Regions from separate parts of the Paenibacillus sp. TAF43_2 genome, predicted to be linked through region 1. Evidence: a T-box and tRNA genes for the amino acid it is inferred to sense, from the RefSeq annotation. Region 1 holds a T-box; the other holds one or more tRNA genes.
What was found. The T-box of region 1 lies ahead of AB4Z17_RS18250 (alanine--tRNA ligase). A T-box ahead of a tRNA ligase gene usually reads a tRNA of that ligase, here a tRNA-Ala.

Region 1 (7,572 bases):
ACGATGATGCTGCATCTGAAGAAAATCGACAATTCCGCTGACTTGCTGAAGCAGCAGCCGAATGCAATAAGCCCAGTGTTCGAATTGTCAAAGGATGTGAAGGGCGGCTTCGATAAGCTGATTCAGATCAGCTTGACGTTCGATGACAGTAAGCTTGGCAAAGATCAACAAGCATCTGTGTTCCAATACGATAAAGCAACAGCGCGTTGGGTGGAACTCAAAGGCACGGTAACGGGCAGTACGATTCAAGCGGATACGCATAATGTCGGTATATTCGCCGTCTTTGCCGTCAATCGTAAGTCGACCGAGCCGAAGCCGGCCTTCAAAGACATCGCAGGCCACTGGGCTGCCAAGGATATTCAAGCAGCCGTGCAGCGAGGAATGACGAACGGATATCCGGACGGAACATTCAGACCGGATCAGTCCGTGACACGCGCGGAGTTCACGGTATGGCTCGTGAAGGCGATGCAGCTAAGCGGCGAAAGCCGTTCGAAGGCGTTCGTAGATCAAGCCTCGATCCCGATATGGGCGAGTGAGGCCGTGGCGCAAGCTGTAGAGCTCGGACTCATTCAAGGCTATGCAGATCAACGGTTCATGCCGAATCAGCCGATCAGTCGCGCAGAGATGGTGACGATGGTCGCGAGAGCATTGAAGCTGTCTAACGACGCAAGCGCTAGAACGAGCTTCGCGGATGACAAGCAAATCCCGGCATGGGCGATCGGAGCCATTGATGCAGCTGTGCAGCAAGGCTGGATTCAAGGGCGCGGCAGCAATCAATTTGCGCCGAATGCATCGACAACACGCGCCGAATCGATCACTGTCTTATTGAAAGCATTTCCAAAGGCATGAATAAAGAAGACGCTCATCAACACCAAGAGATGTTGAGCGTCTTTCTCATTCATTAAAGCGGGCTAAGCGCGACTTATGGCGTCTCCTTCAAATGCTCGATCATATCAAGCCAAGTGTATTATTTCTCACACATTCTAAATACTTCATATTAAACTCTATATGTCGGACGACAAGAACATATATGCAACGGTAGTCACCTAAACAGTGGCTTTTTTATTTTTTGTATAGAAGTTCTTGTCGTGAGCTCAAGTCAAGAACTTCTATACAAAGCCGTATACCTCATTAAAAATAGTGGAATTAATTGACAGAGCAAGTTGAGTGTMATAGCATTGCTTTAACTTAAAACGAAAAGGCTATGATGAGAAATAGTAGCTATTAGGGATCTCACAGAGAGAAGATGGTTGGTGCGAATCTTCATTGATCTAATAGTGAAGCAGTCTCGGAGCTGTGAACCGAACAGAGGAATCTTAGTAGGCTTCAACGGAGTTCCACCGTTATTCAGGAAACAATATCGGAGATATCCCGTATTGATAGAGTGCAGAGAAATCTGAAATTAGGTGGTAACACGGACATAATAGTTCGCCCTAAGTTGACAAGAAATATGTCAGCTTAGGGCTTTTTTGTTTTATTTCTTCTCGTTCGAATATTTGCAAAATAATTTTCCGAGCATAATTAATAATTGAYATGGAGGTATTGAGCATGGTGAAAATGACACCAGATGAGTTAAGAAAATCATATATTGATTTTATGAAAGGAATAGGGGCTAGCCAAGTGCCCTCTTCTAGCTTGTTACCAGAAAATGATCCCTCAACGTTGTTTACAGGAAGTGGAATGCAACCTATGGTTCCATATTTATTGGGGGAAAAGCATCCGATAGGTAATGAGATTGCTAATATTCAGAAGTGTTTAAGGACAGTGGATATTGATGAAGTAGGAGATACGTCGCATCTGACATTTTTTGAAATGATAGGTCGATGGGAGTTTAAAGCAAATGAAAATAACTATAAGAAAAAGCAAATTGATGCCATTTGGAATTGGCATATTATCGAATTAGGAATTGATCCTGGCAGGCTGTATATCAGTGCTTTTATAGGAAGTGATGATTTGAATATACAGAGAGATACGGAAGCCATTCAAATCTGGTCAGAAAAATTTAAATCAGTTGGCATAGAACCTATCATTGAAGATGATCCCTATCAATATGGGGCATCTAGAGGTGGTAAAATATTCTTATACGATGAAAAAGAAAATTGGTGGAGTCGAACCGGAAATCCATTGGATATGCCTGTTGGTGAACCGGGTGGGCCTGATAGTGAAATGTTCTATGATCTTGAACCAGACGGTGATTCACTGGATCATCCTGCTTCTGTAAGCGAGAGGTTTTTAGAAATTGGGAACAACGTATTTATGTGTTACAAAAAAGAAGACACAGGATTTGTAAAAATGCAAAATCCCAATATTGATTATGGAGGCGGATTAGAAAGGGTTGCAACAGCCCTTAATGGTGACAAGGATATTTATAATACGGCTTTCTTCCTTAATCCCAAGAAAAAATTAATGGAGTTAAGTGGTAAACAATATACTGACGATTTAAAGTCGTTTAGAATCATACTTGATCATGTGAGAGCGGCTACTTTTCTAATTAATGATGGTGCTGAGCCAGCAAATAGTGATGCAGGGTATATAACAAGAAGGTTATTAAGAAGGGCGATTCGTGCAGGTAAAAAAATAGGTATACAAGGAAATTTTGTGGGTGAGTTGTCTGAAGTTTATATAGATGAAGCAACAGCTTATGAAGATTTGATCGGTAATAAAAAGAAAATTATCGAAATAGTAAATAAGGAAGAAAATCTTTTCAATAGAACTTTACAGCAAGGAGAATTTGAAATACAAAAACATCTTAAGAATAAGGGTAAAGTTACAGGTGCAGATGCCTTTTATTTTTACGAAACATATGGGTTTCCCTTGGAGTTGACGGAAGAGTTTCTAACTGAAAGTGGATATAGCATGGAGGACAAGGTGTCTTATATAGAGGCGGCAAAGAAACATGCTGAAAAGAGCAGAACTGCTTCTGCGGGTAAATTTAAAGGTGGATTAGCTGAACATTCAACAGAAACAACAGCGCTGCACACGGTATCTCATTTATTACTTGCTGGCTTAAGGGAAGTTTTAGGTGATCATGTTCATCAGCAAGGAAGTAATATTACTTCAGAACGATTACGGTTTGACTTCAACCATGATGAAAAACTTACGCCAGAGCAAATAGCTGAGGTGGAAAAGTATGTGAATGATGCGATTTCATCAAAAGCAGTTACCTATATTTCAGAGCTGCCTAAGATTGAAGCAAAAGAAAGTAATGTTGAAGGGAATTTTTGGGATAAATATCCGGATATCGTTAAGGTGTATACAATCAAAGATAATGAAGGGAAAGTTTGGAGTCGAGAAGTATGTGGAGGACCTCATGTAGAAGATACAACAAACTTAGGAAAGTTCAGTATTAAAAAAGAACAATCTTCTGCTGCTGGAGTTAGAAGGATTAAAGGAGTAATTAATAAATATTTCCAGAACGCGGAACAATAGCTGATGTTTTAGGATTGCCATTTGTAACAACGTTATGAGTTGCCGGGAATCCATGATGAATGATAAATCCGGCAATCGAAGTGGCTTGACATCGCTTGGCCTTTCCGTTGGCGATACCGGAGCACAGTATTCAAAGAAAAAGCAATTCGGATTAAATCCGAATTGTTTTTTTTCTGCAAGAAAGGGGAACTTATAAAAAAACAAAACGAAAATCGAGCTATAAGCGAAAATTCAGTATTACTAGGCATTAAAACGATTTATATACATATGTACAAAATACGAGTTTTGTGAAGAAGTATTAAGGGAATTAATATTACTGACTGATCTACTGACTGATCTATCTTTAAATTGCTGTTACTTCACTTTCTCACGTCTTCATTTTATGTACTTCATAATAATGCTAAAATTCATTCAGCTCCAGATCAAATGATTTGCGCTTTATAATTGAAACTAATAAAATCTAAGTTCAATTTCCATTAGTAATGCTTAAATTCTGCTGTCGTAATTATCCTTAGAGTTAATTTTAGAGTTAATCCTTAAAGTTTATTGTCATACACTAAGTAGTTTAGTTATTCAGTTTTAAAATAATAAGTTACATCTACAACATCTTCTATTCTCGTAATACACACCATTCTTCTGCTGTGAAAAATAAGAAGCTTGCTTAATAAAGCGGCAGCCGGTTATTATGAGTCGGCTACCGCTTTATTTATTGTGCTATAGTTCCCCGTTTAGGATTCCTGTAGAGCGTTAATTTTGCGCTTTGCATTGAAACGTGCGACTCCAGTACGATGGGGTAGTCACCGGTCATAGCCCTATAGCCATCTTAAGGAGGTCGCTCTATCTTGAATTGTAAAGCTTAAGCCAAACAAAATCAGTCAGTGTTTTCGTCGGAAATTCCCCCGTATTCATATCGTTTGACTTTGCATCCAACTTTGGACTTCATACTGCAACGTCTTGTTGCTGTCGGCGACGAACCGACGCTTCGGGACGTCCGACCCCTCCGGTCCTGCTTCCCTTAGACCAGTATGCTCTGAGATGTGAAAAGAAAATCCCGTATTTCTCGGCAGGAAAAGCCGCCTTCGGTAGTAGCGAGGTCCGGACTTCTCCAGTTCCTCCCCCGCGTATACTCTCGCCGTTGCCGAGGTATCGTCTGGTACAACAACTTCCAGCTCCACTTCGACCTCTTCGGACAATTCCGGCACGATCCTGATTGTTGTCGATGCGGTCAGCGCATGTCCGCTGTACGCGATCTCACATTCCCCCGTCTTGACTGCCCGGATCAAGCCTGTCGCATCGACCACCGCTGCGCCTTCGGGCGTTACGCGGAAGCTTGCGTCCAGGTCGACCGAGACTAAACCGCTTTCATATGTGACAAGCGGGTATACCCATGCCTCGGCTCCCTCGATCCCGGCAACAGGATCACCGATTAACTCGGCTGAGACTGGCGATCCTTTGTCTCCGAAGAAGAAGACAAGTGGCGCGTACGCCCTCTGCTCCCAAGCTGCCTCATTATGCTCTGCCATCGGTTCGTAGCAGAACACGAGGTCGTCTCCAGACCGGTAGCCTAGCTTCACGAAATGCTCTGCCATGTGCCTGACGTGATCGACACGCACAGTCATGCCTTCCAAGCCGCCAGCATCTATCCATAATTGAAACGGTCCTTTCCCATCGAAAGTCTGAACGATGGGCAGATGCGTCATCGTCTCCTCATTGTATTGGGCAAAATAAGGCGAAACCATGGCCAACTTGCCAAAAACGTCGGAACGGCGGAACCCGATATGGTAAGTCGCGAGCCCGCCTCTGGACGAACCCATCAGTGCGGTATGGCGGCTCTCATGCTTCGTCCGGTAAGTACGGTCGATGTAGGGTTTAACTTCCTCCGTCAGGAAACGTTCATAGAACTCTCCCCGGCAAGGGTAGTCGAGCTCCTCCGCGAACGAGCCTTGATGCGCGAACTCGCTGTTTCGCTCCAGCCCCATATTCGAAACCGCCACGACGATCAATTTTTCGATGCGTCCTTCCGCAATCAGACGGTCGCATACGCGGTGCAGGTTCCATGACTGCCCGTTAAATGCTTCATGGAATACGTTCTGCCCGTCATGGACGTAAAGTACCGGATACGTCCTGTCCGCTTCCTGCCCGTAGCCGGGCGGCAAATAAACGAAAATGTCCCTTTCGTTGCGCATAATTTCCGATCGGAAATTCGCGATGGTTTCCACTCGCGAAGGCTGCGTCATTCAAATCTCCTCCTCTCTTCCCCTAACTGGCCTTAAGTCTATCCAATTATGAACCGTGTAAACGACTCTCTTGTCCTCGTCCGTGACAAGCCTTCTGTAAGGCATCCGCCCGAAATCCCGATCGACCTCTTCCTTATCGTAGCCCCGGGTGATGAGAAAATCGAACGTTAATCCTCTAGGCAAACTGACCGTTCCGCCATACAATCCTTTGCCAAGCTTCGGAACGCCGAACGTCGCATAAATCTCGGCATCTTCCGGCGTTGTATCCGGCACGCGAATTTCAAGCTCGACGACGACGGTCTCAGATAGCCGTTTCACGACAGTATACATTCTGGCCGCTTCTTGGCCACCATAGCGGCAGACGATCGTCGCAGTGCCGGGTTTCCGTGGAAGCAGCCTTCCGTCTGGCGAAATCCCGAGGACATCCGGATTATCCGTCTGGTAATCGGCTCTGAGCAAACTGAAGCGTATGCCGTTGTGAAGAGCGGCAACCGCATTAACGACCACAACAGGCCCGTTGACACCGACGATACCGTCCCCTTCAAGCGCGAGAACCGACACATCGGCGGCTTCGCCAAAGAAGTGCAGCAGCGGCATGTGCGCCCGGCGGCTCCAGTCCCATTCGGAATGCGCGGCTTCCATGTCCAGATAATAATAAAGCTCCTCACCTTGCTTCCAGCCAGCTTGCTGCATATTCTCCGCGACGCTCCGCACGTGGGATGGCATGAAGAACCCCTCAGCCCCACCTATGTCCATCCATATTTTCTGCCCATCGTTATAAGGATACAGCCGATACTGCGGCGTTTCTTCCAGCGTGCCGGGATCTACCTGGACGAAAAAAGGCGACAGGATGCCCAGCATGCCGAATACGTCCGGACGGCGGAGCCCGATGTTGTACGTTGCAATGCCGGCCGCCGAGGAGCCCATTAACGCCGTATGTTCCGCATCCGGCAGTGTCCTGAATCCGCGATCTACGATTGGCTTCAGCTCTTCGATTAAAAAATGCTCGTAAAGCTCGCCGACGCAGCGAATAGGATACGCGCACAGGTCGTGGAAATATTCACTGGTTCCGTCCTCGTACTTATGTTCGACCGCTACGATAATAATTGGCCGAATCAGCCCTTCCGCCAATAGTCGGTCCGCTACGCGGTGCATACCCCAGGACTCTCCGGATGGCTTGCTCGGCTCGAATACGTGCTGGCCTACGTGCATGTACAACACGGGATACCTTACGGACGGATCATCGTCATAGCCCGCAGGCAAATAAATGTAGATGTCTCTTTCGTTCCCCAGCCGGGATGCGTGCACCCCGGGTAATACGATCAGCTTCGATTGAGCCGAATTTTCCATATTGCATAGCCCCTCCTGAGAACTTCATTCTTCAAGTTTTAACTTAACCGGTTAAGTGGCTTCAGTATAGGGCGTTTCCCGAGGCTTGTCAACGGCAAGTTTGACATCCTTCCAAGTTCGGACTTATGATTATCTAAACTTTTGATTCTAACGAGGCGGTTACTGATACGATGAAAAAAACGACACTTCGCGACGTAGCCAAAGAAGCCGGCGTCTCCGTCGCCACGGTAAGCTATGTCCTTAATTACGTGAGCACCCAGACGATTCCAGAAGAGACGCGGCAGCGGGTCTTTACGGCAGCGAGCAAGCTTCATTACGTTCAAAATTTGACGGCGAAGTCGCTCTCACTCGGTAAAACCAACGTCCTCGGCGTGCTGTTCGTCAGCACCGGAGACGCCCGCATTCCAAAGCTGGTCAGCTACGGAGCTTTCCTTGACGGATTAGAGCGCCGATGCCGGGAGAAGAGCTATCATCTCCTTGTATCCCAAATTGATCCGGCCAAACCCAATTTCGAGATCATTGCCGAGCGCAAGCTGGATGGCGTCTTTCTGATTGA
Region 2 (7,572 bases), on a different contig from region 1:
CTTTATTTTGATATGGAGCATCCATTGTCCCGCATTCTTGCAGGAATGGAGTTTCAGGGCATTAAAGTAAAGTCCGAGGAGCTGGAGGCGCTGGGCCGTAACTTGGAGAGTAAGCTGACAACAATCATTAGCAGCGTGTACAAGCTTGCTGGCACGGAATTTAATATCGGATCGCCAAAGCAGCTGGGTGAGATTTTATTCGAGAAGCTTGGTCTGCCTGCTAAGAAAAAGACAAAAACAGGTTATTCGACGGATGCTGAGGTGCTGGAGGAGCTTGCGCCTTATCACGAGATTATTCCGCTTATTCTGCATTATCGTCAGCTCTCGAAGCTGCAATCTACTTATGTAGAGGGCTTGCTCAAAGAAGTGCGCAAGGAAACAGGCAAAATTCACACGTATTATCGCCAGACCATTGCAGCTACTGGTCGTCTAAGCAGTCAGTTCCCTAACCTGCAGAACATTCCGATTCGTCTTGAGGAAGGACGCCAAATTAGGAAAGCCTTTGTACCGTCCGAGCCGGGCTGGTCCATCGTAGCAGCTGACTATTCACAAATTGAGCTTCGTGTGCTCGCGCATATTGCTGATGATGAGAATATGAAGGAAGCGTTCATTAAGGACATGGATATTCATACCAAAACCGCGATGGATGTATTCGGCGTAACTGCCGAGGAGGTAGATTCTAACATGCGTCGTTCGGCAAAAGCGGTCAACTTCGGCATCGTGTATGGCATCAGCGATTTTGGCTTATCGCAAAACCTTGGCATTTCCCGTAATGAAGCTGGGAAGTTTATTGCGGATTACAAGGAGGTTTTCAAAGGCGTTCGCCAATATATGCACGATATCGTTCAGCAAGCGAAGCGCGACGGGTATGTGGCCACACTGCTTGAGCGCAGGCGTTATCTGAATGACATCAATGCTTCTAATTTCAACTTGCGATCCTTTGCTGAACGTACGGCGATGAATACACCGATTCAAGGTACTGCGGCAGATATTATTAAGCTGGCCATGGTCCATATGGACGCTGCGCTGCGCGAACGCAAGCTGAAGAGCCGCATGCTGCTGCAGGTGCACGATGAGCTCGTGTTTGAAGTGCCGCAAGAGGAGCTGGAGCTGATGAAGACGCTTGTGCCTGAAGTGATGGCTGGAGCGCTCAAACTTGATGTTCCTTTGAAGGCCGATATGAGTTTCGGTGACAATTGGTATGAAGCAAAGTAACCCACTGGCGGGCAGTTTCGGGTATAATGGTTGTTGAGGTGAGGAGAAATGCCTGAATTGCCAGAGGTAGAAACAGTTAGAAGAACATTAATTGAACTTGTAGCGGGAAAACGAATCCAATCCGTAACCGTTAGACTCCCGCGTATTATACAGCGTCCAGCAGAACCTGAACAGTTCGCGGATGCGCTTGTCGGACATACGATCCAGACGGTTGAGCGGCGCGGCAAGTTTTTGCGGATCATCTTGGACGGGCTCGTACTTGTATCGCATTTGCGAATGGAAGGCCGATATGGGGTTTTCCCATCGGAAGAGCCGATTGAGCTGCATACCCATGTTATCTTTCATTTCGAAGATGGCACGGATTTGCGTTATAAGGACGTTCGCCAGTTCGGTACAATGCATTTATTTGAGGAAGGGCAGGAGCTTGAGCTTCCGCCGCTTAACAAGCTTGGTATAGAGCCGCTTGAGCCAGCCTTTACGCTTGAAGCGCTTCGCGGTAAGCTCGAGAAACGCGCGACTAAGATTAAGCCGCTATTGCTTAATCAAGAGCATATTGTCGGTTTGGGCAACATTTATGTCGACGAAGCTTTATTTCAAGCACGCATCCATCCGGAGCGAACACCTAACACATTGAAGCCGGCCGAATGGAAGCGACTTTATGAAGCGATACGCTCGACACTGGGAAATGCGGTTGAAGCAGGCGGTTCGTCTATTAAATCGTACGTTAATGGACAAGGTGAGATGGGAATGTTTCAGCATCAGCTGCTTGTATACGGCAAGAAGGATGAGCCTTGTCCAACTTGTTCAAGACCGATCCATAAATTTGTTGTTGGCGGCCGCGGCACGCATATTTGCAATAAATGCCAGACACTGCAAGCATCAGGAAAATAATACGAATCTCAGCAAATGTTAACCAACATGCACAGTCAAATACTCCCCGCATATGATAAGTGTGTTACGAACAATAGGCGGATGTCTACTTACAGCTTCTTGTGAGCCGGATCGCCGCTGTGCGGGGAGGGACTAAAACATTGTTCGCGCATGTAGTTTCATTATTAGTTCTTGCTGTTGCTGTTAGCGTAGACGGTTTTGGTGTTGGCGTTACTTACGGTTTGCGGAGAATCCGCATACCGATTGTGTCAATACTGATTATTGCTTGCTGCTCTGGTATTATTATTTATTTGTCCATGCAGGTTGGCGGATTGATAACCACGTTCCTGTCTGAATTCGTTGCGCGTCTCATTGGCGCATGTGTCCTCATGCTGATTGGTGTCTGGGCGCTATTGCAGCTTAGACGAAACAAACAGCAGCAGGATGATGTGAGGCATGAGCACGTAGAAACTGCAGTACAAGAAAGTGCTGCTACGGCAGAAGCTGGCGCAAAAACACATGCCGGAGAGATCGCGAGTGCTGCGCTTGTCGTTATGGTAGAGCTGAAGCGTCTAGGGCTCGTTATTCAGATTTTGCGCACGCCACAGTCGGCTGACGTCGATAAATCAGGCACCATCTCTGCATCGGAGGCCGTCATGCTTGGCTTTGCATTATCACTTGATGCATTTGGAGCTGGACTTGGGGCTGCGTTGATCGGATTGCCTTCCTTACTTACGGCTTTAACCATAGCGGCGGCGAGTGCGCTTTTTCTTGTAGGCGGCATCCGTTTTGGCTTTCGTTTCTCCGCATGGAAAGGCATGCAGACATTAGCTATGCTGCCAGGCATATTATTAATCATAATCGGAATCATGAAGCTGTTATAATTTGAGGTGAAAAGGATGATAATCGGATTAACCGGCGGTATTGCCAGCGGCAAAAGCACAATCGCAAACATGCTCGTCGAACGCGGTGCGCTGCTGGTCGATGCCGATCAAGTCGCAAGGGAGGTTGTACTTCCCGGGGAACCAGCATTAGAGGCAATCGCCTCTACGTTTGGACAAGCTGTCCTTGAAACGGACGGTTCTCTTAACCGCAAAGCTCTCGGCGAAATTGTGTTTCGCGATAAACAATCATTAGCAAAGCTTGAATCCATAACCCATCCTGCTATACGGGCGCGGATGCAGCAAACCATACATACTTACGCGCAGCAGTATCCAGAACGATTAGTAGTAGCTGACGTGCCGCTGCTATACGAGACGAATCAGGAGCATCTGTACGAAGGCATATTGGTCGTATATGTACCCGCTGAGCTTCAGAAAAAGCGTTTAATGGAACGAAACCAATTGCCTGAGGAAGAAGCAAGCCGGCGCATCGCACTGCAAATGGACATTGAGCAAAAGAGACTGAAAGCGGATTGGGTCATCGATAACAGCGGATCGCTGGAGGAGACACAGCGTCAGCTGGATGAATTTTGGAAAAGTATGTGTTTGCCATGAGGGTATTCCAAAAGAAAAGGGTGTTGCTCGTCCTCCTGCTTGGTTTATTGACGATTTTATTTCTCAAATCAGATTGGCTTGCGGAGTGGATGTATCCGGTTCATTACAAAGAAGACATTCGTGCAAGTGCTTCTAACTATGGCGTTGAGTCGCATTTAGTGGCCGCGATTATTCGCAGTGAAAGCAATTTTCAGACTGGCAAGGAATCGAAGAAGGGTGCACTGGGCTTAATGCAAATTATGCCTGATACGGCTGCATGGGTCGTTCAAAAAGCAGGATTTCAAGCCGTAACGGATGACATGCTTATGAATCGTGCAGACGTTAGCATTGAGGTTGGCGCGTGGTATTTAAGATCTCTTAGCCAACAATTTGATCAAAATAAGATAGCTGCAATTGCTGCATACAACGCGGGTCCAGGGAATGTTCGCAAGTGGCTTGACTCGGGGACTTGGGATGGAACGATCGAATCGGTTAAAGAAATTCCGTTTGGAGAAACTAGACACTATGTGCAGAGAGTCATTTACTATTATAATAAGTATAAGGACTTATATCCGAGTCTTTAATAGATGATCCTTAACGATAACGAAAATAAATGAAGCCTTGGAGGCTCGTCTCTTCATGGACGAGCCCTGCCAAAGCTTCGGTTATTCATACAACTTTTAATGAATCATTATTTGTATTGACCAGCAAGGGATTGCTCGGCAATTTGCACTAGGCGACGGGTAATGTATCCCCCGATGGAGCCTGCGTCTTTTGTAGCCATGTTGCCGTAGTATCCGTCTTGCGGAATTGCGATGCCTAGCTCTTGAGCAACTTCATATTTCATTTGGTCAAGGGCAGCTGTCGCTTGTGGCACTACCAATTGGTTACTGCTGCGGGATGCGCTCATGTATGTTCACCTCCTTGCGGTTGGTAAAAGTATTATGTGCAAAAATCTGAACTTCATTACAGGAATTACATGGAAATTCAAATTTTTTTTCGAAGAGTTCATTTTTGAGGCTCAAGCGACTAAGAAAGGAGGCAATACGCATCATGAAATGCCCATACTGTGACTATGCCGGAACGAAAGTATTAGATTCAAGGCCCGCCAACGAAAACAAATCCATTCGTCGCCGCCGTGAATGCGAAAAGTGCAGCCGCCGCTTCACGACATTCGAAATGATTGAAGAGACGCCTCTGATCGTCATCAAAAAAGATGGCAGCCGTGAAGAGTTCAGCCGTGACAAAATATTGCGGGGTCTTATCCGCGCCTGCGAGAAGCGTCCGGTTCCTGTGGAGCGCCTAGAGGTAATCGTATCCGAGGTTGAGAAGGAGCTGCGCACAACGGCACATGCCGAAGTTGATAGCAGCGATATTGGTGGAATCGTTATGAACGAGCTTTATCCTGTAGATGAGGTAGCTTATGTCAGGTTCGCATCTGTTTATCGCCAATTCAAGGACATTGATATGTTCATGAAGGAGCTTAATAATTTGCTGTCCAAACACCCGCTCAATGGTATGATAGATAAGGATTGACAGTTTTGACGACCCTATGCTAAGATCAATCTTGTCGTCATTTGGGGCCTTAGCTCAGCTGGGAGTCCACTTATGGTTGGTTACACTACCATAAAGAACTGCATAAGAATGATCACGGGGAATTAGCTCAGTCTGGGAGAGCGCTTCGCTGGCAGCGAAGAGGTCAGGGGTTCGAGCCCCCTATTCTCCACCAACACTTTAAACTTAAACGGCAGAGATGCCGTTTTTTTTTTGTATTGATTTGATTTTGTTGCACTGCTAGCTGTGCTGGTGATTTCGGCATTTATCATGATTGTTCCGCAGAACCTGTACAACACGATTTCCTCAAAAAGCTTTATCAGTTATATGGAGATTGGAAACTACGATCTGCGCATACAGACCAACAATATCGATAATATCTCTGGAAAAGTCACTGAAATCGTTGAGACGATGAAAAGCGATCAAGCCATATCAAAGGTTGGCGTTCTTACAACAAAAACATTCAAGGCAAAAACGGAAAACGGATCAGAGGAAAATATTAAAATTGAGCTTGGCGACCATTCGATATTTCCTATCGTATATTCCAAGGGCAAAGCACCCGCAGCAAATGATGAAATTGCATTTTCGACTATATATGCCGATGTGATGAGCAAAAAGGTTGGCGATGACATTACGCTGGTGATTGAGGGACTGGAGAAAGATCTCACGGTTAGCGGAATCTATTCCGACATTACCAACGGTGGCAAAACCGCCAAGGCTGTATTTGCCGACAAAGAGAATGAGCTTTCAGATATACGTAGAACAAAAATGGTATTTGTTTTTCAACAGCCGACTATGCTAAAAAATCTAAATATCCTCGACAACGTCATTCTTCCATCAATGCGCGACAACAGAAAAAACGCCGAAAAAATATCAGAGAAGGCAAGAGTGCTTATGAAAAGGGTGGGCATTGCGGAGCTTGAAAAGCGAGATGTTACACAGGTTTCGGGCGGTCAGCTTCAACGTGCGGGAATATTCTGTTTTAAAATAAATGATCTAACCGGACTCAAATATACAAACGACTCAACGAGGTCCGTTATGTTAGCGGAATTTATCCTAAGAGGTAGATGAGGAGCATCGTATGGAAGATAAATTAACATTGATCAAGGTTATTGCTGACAGAAATTCACAAGGAACTGTTTTAGAAGAGCTTCCTGCAGAATACCTAAGTGATCAAAAATTCAAATTATGTGCATCACCAGGGCTAGCTCTAGGCCTTGCGAAAGGAGATACAATAAAACTCCATCCGAGCGGAGATTTTGAATTAATAAAACATGGCGGAAATTTCTGCATTCAAATTTACAACGAACAGCCTAAAAAAGAAAAGATAAAAGCAGCTGAATCTATAGTCAAGCGAGAGCTTTCGGGTTCTTTAGATGGATTTCATAATGGTTCACTTGCCTTCACCGCTCCCATCAGCAATGGATTTCATGCCACCAATAATGTTTTCAATAAAATTAGAAATTTATTGGAATCTGAATACTATTACTCTAATATTTACAAAAATCCATATAATTTAGAAGATGAAGAGTTAGTTAGTTGGGCTAGAGATCTGGATTAATTGGTTCGACAGATTGCAGATATGCAGTCTTAACCCTCCATAAATACATCGAATATCCTAAAAGCATCAATAACAAAAAAAGTATAGAAAAACTCGAAGACATCGAATTATTCGCCGAAACGGAATTATGCCTAGGAGATAAAAATCTTGGCCTTTTTTTATTGAAGGCACTAGCATCTATTGAGCGTCAGTTTTCCGATGTGGATGATATTGTCCTTAGAGCAAAAGAAGCTGTCATTAAGCAACAATCATCGAAAGGAAACTAAGTAACTTCGTATATAAGCACTCAAGGGTAGAATCCAGATTCTGCTAACGACTTGCATACTGCGACATCAACTCTATTTGCTAGGCAGAGACATATTCTTATGAGGTGAAAAATGCTAGAAAATATCGATCTTGTGAAATTAATTAGAGACTCAGCTCAAAACTTCTTTTCCGAATTACGAAAATCTAACCCAACCGATGAGTTTTGCGCCTTCGGACTCTATTCAGATGAAGGAGCAATGACTGTTTGCCCTTCTGCAAACACAAAAGAATATCTGAAGGAGAAATGCGAAAAAGACCCGGACGAACCGTTGTACTACAAATGGAGTCCCGCTGAGTGGAAGTATGAATTCTCTGGATATGAGTGGTTTAATGACGTACAGCAAGTCATCGAGCAGTTTCATAAATCACCCCATACAGATGAACAGTTTACCAATTTTCAGGGATACCTATATGATTCATGCATACTCGCTCTGGAACAGTTGAGATCAGATGGATTTTTTCAAAAATGTATAGTTGTTTTTTCCGTAACAGATTATTTAGATGATGAAAAAGAGATTTCTTGGATCTATCGTCTAAATGATCCCAAAGAGGCATCCGAATTCGAAAATTGGGTTAAAGATCAAGAAGATT

Region 2: it encodes a tRNA-Ala, which carries the amino acid that the T-box ahead of AB4Z17_RS18250 (alanine--tRNA ligase) is inferred to sense. The anticodon was not compared.

What each region holds. Positions count from the first base shown of each region.
Region 1 covers NZ_JBFRDK010000083.1:13,654-21,225, reverse strand. Annotated here, with positions in the region: gene AB4Z17_RS18255 (S-layer homology domain-containing protein) at 1-849, shown strand, start outside; T-box leader at 1,196-1,439, shown strand; gene AB4Z17_RS18250 (alanine--tRNA ligase) at 1,549-3,429, shown strand; gene AB4Z17_RS18245 (alpha/beta hydrolase) at 4,335-5,666, opposite strand; gene AB4Z17_RS18240 (alpha/beta hydrolase) at 5,667-7,016, opposite strand; gene AB4Z17_RS18235 (LacI family DNA-binding transcriptional regulator) at 7,187-7,572, shown strand, end outside.
Region 2 covers NZ_JBFRDK010000115.1:13,997-21,568, forward strand. Annotated here, with positions in the region: gene polA (DNA polymerase I) at 1-1,215, shown strand, start outside; gene mutM (DNA-formamidopyrimidine glycosylase) at 1,264-2,106, shown strand; gene AB4Z17_RS21890 (MntP/YtaF family protein) at 2,247-2,969, shown strand; gene coaE (dephospho-CoA kinase) at 2,985-3,581, shown strand; gene AB4Z17_RS21900 (lytic transglycosylase domain-containing protein) at 3,578-4,144, shown strand; gene AB4Z17_RS21905 (alpha/beta-type small acid-soluble spore protein) at 4,252-4,470, opposite strand; gene nrdR (transcriptional regulator NrdR) at 4,614-5,096, shown strand; tRNA gene AB4Z17_RS21915 (tRNA-Ala) at 5,213-5,289, shown strand; partial or broken gene AB4Z17_RS21920 (ABC transporter permease) at 5,343-5,846, shown strand; gene AB4Z17_RS21925 (ATP-binding cassette domain-containing protein) at 5,868-6,185, shown strand; gene AB4Z17_RS21930 (DUF4265 domain-containing protein) at 6,196-6,675, shown strand; gene AB4Z17_RS21935 (DUF4303 domain-containing protein) at 7,053-7,572, shown strand, end outside.